DNA from 2 places in the Enterobacter sp. RHBSTW-00994 genome. Region 2 is predicted to be linked to the other one. Evidence: predicted binding sites of a transcription regulator. Region 2 holds the regulator's gene; the other holds the start of a gene.
What was found. The regulator Fur, encoded in region 2, represses iron uptake genes when iron is present. The targets are predictions, from matches to a motif close to ATAATAATGAGAACNACTATCAA.
Positions count from the first base shown of each region.

Region 1 (3,423 bases), 1.8 Mb from region 2:
CGTACGCGCCCCCATGACAGAAGGAACGTTGCAACCGAAACCGACAATCAGTGGGACAAAGGATTTACCGGGCAGACCCAGCGCTTGCATTAGTCTGTCCATCACAAACGCAGCACGCGCCATGTAGCCGGAATCCTCAAGGAAGGAGAGGAACAGATACATCATGCCGATCTGTGGAACCAGCGGCAGAACGGTGTTGATACCGCCGCCAACACCCTGGGCCAGGAAGATGGTCAGCCAGTCCGGGAAGTGCAGGGTGTGACCTATCCACTGAATACCATGCACAAATATAGCGACTGACCCGACATCGAACAGCGGCTGCAATGCCCCGCCGATGTTAATGGCGAGCAGGAACATCAGGTACATCACCAACAAAAAGACGGGTAGACCGAGGAAGCGGTTAATGACGATCTTGTCTACGGCAGCGGTAAACTTACTCGGTTCTGCCGTGAGAGCGTTGCTGACGACATCGCAGATAGCGGCAATGCCCTGATAGCGGGCATCCGCAATGTGAAGAGCCGGGTCATCAAGCTCATCGTTAAGGCGGGCCAGGGCAACGTCCAGTTTATCGGCCGCATCACCTGCATAAGCCCGGCTATAGATATCTCCTTCCAGCATCTGCAAACCCAGCCAGAGCCGTTGCTTGGCTGGCATGCTTTTTACCATCTCATCTGCCAGCAGCTCCGCTTCGCGCAGTAACGGTTGCGCATAGTGCACCAGCTCAACGTCGGTGTTGCTCGTGTGGCGATCGATAGCCAGCTTCAGCGCATCAATCCCGCGCCCACGGGTGGAAACCAGGGGAACAACCGGGCAACCCAGACGCGCAGACAGGGCATCAACATCAATACGCAGTTTCTGTTTTTCTGCGATGTCGAGCATATTAAGCGCCACGATGCAGGGAATACCGAGTTCCAGTAGCTGCAAGGTCAGATAGAGGTTGCGTTCAAGGTTGGAGGCATCGACAACGTTAATTAAGACGTCGGCATCACCGCTCAGAATGTAGTGACACGCGATTTGCTCATCGAGAGACGTTTGCGACGAAATGGTCGTTAATGAATACGTGCCGGGAAGATCAACGAGAGTGACCTGATGGTCGGTTGTCGCAAATTGACCTTCTTTGCGTTCAACCGTTACGCCTGCCCAGTTTCCTACGCGCTGACGTGCGCCGGTTAATTGGTTAAATAGCGTTGTCTTGCCGGAGTTAGGATTGCCAATTAAGCCAATAGTTAATTTTTTCATTGTTTTAGACTCACTGAAACCGCTGGCCTGTTATCGGGATAATGCTTCGACTTCTAATAATGCGAGGTCTTTCTTACGCAGTACCAGGTTGACGCGTCGGGTTTCGATATGAATAGGGTCACCCAGCGGCGCAACGCGCACGACCTGGAACGATGAGCCAGGTAGCATGCCCAGTGACAGCAGCTTCTGACGATAAGCCGGGCTAATCTCGCGGGTGAAACCGGTAATTTTCCATGCACTGTCTGGAGTGAATTGCATAGTGCCTACTTAACGAAGAAAGGTGAAATAATCAACAATACAATGATAATGAGAATGGTTTTTATCATCAATATATAAAATGTGACGGGATGTTGTTTCGGGTATTAATTTACGGCCTGTTTGACCTTGCTCAATATTTACGGGTCTGGAGGGAATGCTGGAGAAGACTTATTTGTTAATGGAGTGATAATTTGCGGTTTAAATATGGATATGCAATCGGTTTCATATATTAAGATTAATTATGGATTGGTGAGATAATTAATTTTCCTCACCCTGACCCTCACCACAAAGAGGCGAGGGGAACACCTCACAGCATATCTGCCCCTCTCCCGATAGGGGAAAGGGGCAGAGTGAGGGGTTAGCGCTTCTTACCCATCGCAGCTGCCAGCGCATCCATCATGGCGCTGTTGCCCGCTGGTTGAGCATCACGTCCACGTGGCTTCGCGGCTTTGGCGGCTGGACGCTGTTGTTCTCGGTTCGCGCCACCGTTACCCCGACGGGCATGGGTATCACCAGGCTGCTCGTCCAGACGCATCGTCAGGGCGATACGCTTACGTTGCAGATCGACTTCCAGTACTTTCACCTTCACGATGTCACCGGCTTTCACCACGGTATGCGGATCTTCAACGAACTTATCGGCAAGGGAAGAAATATGAACCAGGCCATCCTGATGCACGCCGATATCGACAAACGCACCAAAGTTGGTGACGTTAGTGACGGCCCCTTCCAGCACCATACCGGGCAGCAGATCGTTCATCGTTTCGACACCTTCGGCAAACTTCGCCGTTTTAAACTCAGGGCGCGGATCGCGGCCCGGTTTTTCCAGCTCTTTGATGATGTCAGATACGGTCGGCACGCCGAATTTCTCATCGGTAAAATCAACGGCTTTCAGATTGCGTAATTCGCTGCTGTTACCCATCAGATCGTTCAGCGCCTGCTGCGTGGCCGCCAGGATGCGCTCGACCACCGGGTAGGCTTCCGGGTGAACGGTTGATGCATCCAGTGGGTTATCGCCGTGGTTGATACGCAAGAAACCTGCGCACTGCTCAAAGGCTTTAGGCCCCAGACGGCTCACTTTTAACAACTGCTGACGGTTCTGGAACTGACCGTTCTCATCACGCCAGGAGACAATGTTCTGTGCCATCATGCGGGTTAAGCCTGCCACACGTGTCAGGAGTGGGACGGAGGCGGTGTTCAGATCCACGCCAACGGCGTTTACGCAGTCCTCCACGACAGCATCCAGCTTACGGGCAAGCTGAGTCTGGCTGACGTCATGCTGATACTGGCCCACACCGATGGATTTCGGGTCGATCTTCACCAGTTCCGCCAGCGGGTCCTGTAAACGGCGGGCAATGGAGACCGCACCGCGCAGTGACACGTCGAGATCCGGGAACTCCAGCGCAGCCAGCTCAGAAGCCGAGTACACGGATGCCCCCGCTTCACTGACGATCACTTTCTGTGCTGTTACTTTTGGGAACTGCTGCTGCACATCCAGGAAGAAACGCTCGGTTTCACGGGATGCTGTGCCGTTGCCAATAGCGACCAGCTCAACATTGTGTTTCTCACACAGCGCGGCGACAACGACGGCGGCTTTTGCAGCCTGGCCCGTGTGAGGATAAATCGTGTCGGTTGCCACGACTTTACCTGTACCATCAACAACGGCCACTTTCACGCCGGTACGCAGCCCAGGGTCAAGGCCCATCGTGGCGCGCAGGCCCGCCGGAGCCGCCATGAGCAGGTCGTGTAAGTTACGGGCAAAGACGTTAATCGCTTCGTCTTCCGCCCGCTCGCGCACCGTTCCCATGAGTTCGTTTTCCAGGTGCATCAGAACCTTGATACGCCAGGTCCAGCTCACCACGCCTTTACGCCAGCTATCCGCCGGAGCATTGTTCAGACGCAGTCCTAAATGGTCAGTGATGATCTGCT
Region 1 is NZ_CP056199.1:4,456,188-4,459,610, reverse strand. Features, by position in the region: gene feoB (Fe(2+) transporter permease subunit FeoB) at 1-1,239, opposite strand, end outside; gene feoA (ferrous iron transporter A) at 1,270-1,497, opposite strand; gene HV346_RS21350 (Tex family protein) at 1,856-3,423, opposite strand, start outside.
Region 1: a site for Fur is predicted at 1,540-1,562, ahead of feoA (ferrous iron transporter A). Genes of this name have one in related genera too.

Region 2 (3,423 bases):
CTGGCACAGCATGGTTGCAGGCGCTGACGTTTGGCTACAAAGTCGGTCAGGTTGATTTACGTCTGGAAGGGACCTGGGTGAAAGCTGAAGGCCAGCAAGGCTACTTCCTGCAACGTATGACACCAACCTATGCCTCTTCAAACGGTCGTCTGGATATTTGGTGGGATAACCGTTCTGACTTTAACGCCGATGGCGAAAAAGCCGTCTTCTTCGGCGCGATGTATGACCTGAAGAACTGGAACCTCCCGGGTTGGGCAGTGGGTGCATCTTATGCTTACGCCTGGGATGCGAAGCCTGCCGATATGGCCACCCCGGATGCTTACTACGACCCTAACTACCGTCTGAAAGAGTCCTCTTACAGCCTGGATGCGATTTACACACTGCAGGATGGCCGCGCAAAAGGCACGATGTTCAAGCTTCACTTCACTCAGTATGACAACCATTCCGATATCCCGAGCTATGCGGGCGGTTACGGCAACATCTTCCAGGATGAGCGAGACGTGAAATTTATGGTTATCGCGCCGTTCACTATTTTCTGATGAACCCTCCGGCGGGCTGAGTCCCGCCGGAAAGGAGACTGAAATGATGAAAAAAATCGTGCTTATTGCCGTCATGGCTGCCGGGCTTACAGCCTGTGCGCAACCTCAGGCCCCGAAAGAAGATTCTCGCCTGAAAGAGGCTTACAGCGCCTGCATTAATACGGCTGAAGGCTCGCCGGAAAAAATTGAAGCTTGCCAAAGTGGGCTGACTGTGCTGAAGAAAGAGAAAGCACATGAGCAATTCGCGACGCAGGAAAATGTCAGAGTGATGGATTACCAGGCCTGTATTCAGGCGCGTAAAACCGGTAACGATCAGGAAGTGGCAAAACGTTGCGACAAAATCTGGCAGGAAATTCGTAGCAATAACACCAAATAGTAAGCTGTTTGCCACGCCCGGAGACGCTCGTTTACTGTCAATACAGTAAGCAATGCATCTCCGGGCTTTTTTATTGATATTTCAGGCAAAAAAAAGCCAACCGTAAGGTTGGCTCAGAGTACGAAAGCGAGCTTATTTCGCGTCGTGCGCGTGATCGTCTTCACGACAATCGCCTTCTGCACAGTGACCATACAGGTACAGGCTGTGGTTAGTCAGGCGGATGCCATGACGTGCTGCGATTTCACGCTGACGCGCTTCGATGGAATCATCGCTAAACTCAATCACTTTGCCGCAATCGAGGCAAATCAAGTGATCGTGATGATGCTGTTGCGTCAGTTCGAACACGGATTTACCGCCTTCGAAGTTGTGACGGGTGACAATTCCGGCATCATCAAACTGGTTCAGAACACGGTATACGGTCGCCAGCCCAATCTCTTCGCCCATGTCGATCAGACGTTTGTAAAGATCTTCCGCACTGACGTGATGGTTATCCGGTCCTTGCAACACTTCCAGGATTTTCAAACGAGGAAGCGTAACTTTCAGGCCAGCCTTCTTTAATGCGGTATTGTTGTCAGTCATGCGGAATCTGTCCTGTTGCTAAACGATTCACTTCTAAAGAAGAAGTGACAGAAAATGCACTTGGGATAATGCGTCTCATTATAGAACTGCCATGCCTAAATGAAAACTGCAAGTCTCAAGCAAAGTATGCTTATAAAAACGTGGTATCGCCAACAAACTTGTTAGAAAGCGACCCCTTTACCAGACAGTTATTGTACAGGTATGAGCGCAAAAGTTAAAAGTTTGTAGCAATTAATTTAATTGGTACGACCTGATACTGCGACGCAACACAAATGCTGCGCCGCATCAATCATTAAGCGTTAAGGATGTCGTCCAGATTCAGCTCTTCGCGGATCTGTTTCACCCATTTTTCAACACGCTCAGCGGTCAGCTCCGGTTGGCGATCTTCATCAATGGCCAGACCGACAAAGTGATCGTCATCAGCCAGACCTTTAGAGGCCTCAAAGTGGTAACCCGCTGTTGGCCAGTGGCCTACAATCGCCGCGCCGCGTGGTTCAATGATATCGCGAATTGTTCCCAGTGCGTCACAGAAGTACTCTGCGTAATCTTCCTGATCGCCACAGCCGAACAGGGCAACCAGTTTACCGTTGAAGTCAACTTCTTCCAGCGTTGGGAAGAAATCGTCCCAGTCACACTGTGCTTCACCGTAGTACCAGGTTGGAATGCCGAGCAACAGGATGTCATAGCCTTCGAGATCTTCTTTGCTGCTCTTGGCAATGTCATGCACATCGGCAACATCTTTACCGAGCTGTTTTTGAATATTTTTTGCGATATTTTCGGTATTGCCGGTGTCACTGCCGAAAAAAATGCCGATGATTGCCATGAGTAAAATAACCTCTTGAAACTTAATGGTATGGTGGCGCGATTTGTCCACGGATAGGGGCAATAATAGCAGAACTGACAACCCTGCGGGAACTGCTATCGCGCAGGACTGCACTCTGTGCTACATGAAAAGGGTGAGAAAGGGAATTATCCGACTTACACCTTGCTGTGTGATTTTTCGAGTTGCGCGATCAACATCTCTTCAATCAGCTCACTACGGCTGATATTGCGTGCATCAGCAAGTTCGTTAAGTGCATCGACGGCATCAGCATTGAGCTTTAGCTCGACACGCTTAAGCCCACGATTTTTATCGCGTTTAAGCTGATTGCGTTTATTAATACGCAGCTGTTCGTCGCGTGAAAGCGGATTGGTCTTGGGTCGTCCCGGGCGACGCTCATTCGCGAACAGATCTATTGTCGTGCGGTCCGTTTGTTCTTTGGCCATGATTTTGAGACTTCGGGGGAAACACGCCGCCCTGCTAATGCCCAGGCGATAAGCGCGCAATCATACATCACGGAAAACGGCACGCCAACGACTGGAAGCCTGTAGCCTTCCGGTCGCTGTCTTTTTAATCAATTTTCAATGTCAGCGAGATAACGGCGGATAGCGCGAAGTACAGCTTCTGGTTTTTCTGCGTGCACCCAATGCCCAGCTCCGGCAATCACGTGGGCTCGTGTCTGAGGGAACTGCGCCAGAATCGCATCGCGGTACGCTTCAGTAACATACGGTGAATTGCCGCCACGGATAAAGAGAGCAGGGTGTGACCAGGCAGGCACGGGTTCCCAGCCGACAATATGACGGTACTGATCCCACAGCACCGGAACGTTGAAACGCCACTGACCTTCGACGAAAGATTTCAGCAAAAATTGCACAACCCCCTCTTCATCAAGGTGCTCGCGCATAATGGCTGCCGCCTGTTGGCGGGTAGATACACCGGCGTCTGTCACGGCATTAATTGCCGCAAAAATTTCATCATGGCGACGAACGTCGTAATCTACCGGGGCAACATCAATAACAATCAGCCCATTGATACGCTCAGGTGCGAGCGCGGTCAGCGCCATAACGGCTTTGCCGCCCATTGAATGCCCAATCAGCGTGACTTTTTCG
Region 2 is NZ_CP056199.1:1,327,380-1,330,802, forward strand. Features, by position in the region: gene chiP (chitoporin) at 1-539, shown strand, start outside; gene chiQ (ChiQ/YbfN family lipoprotein) at 586-915, shown strand; gene fur (ferric iron uptake transcriptional regulator) at 1,048-1,494, opposite strand; gene fldA (flavodoxin FldA) at 1,787-2,317, opposite strand; gene ybfE (LexA regulated protein) at 2,473-2,760, opposite strand; gene ybfF (esterase) at 2,889-3,423, opposite strand, start outside.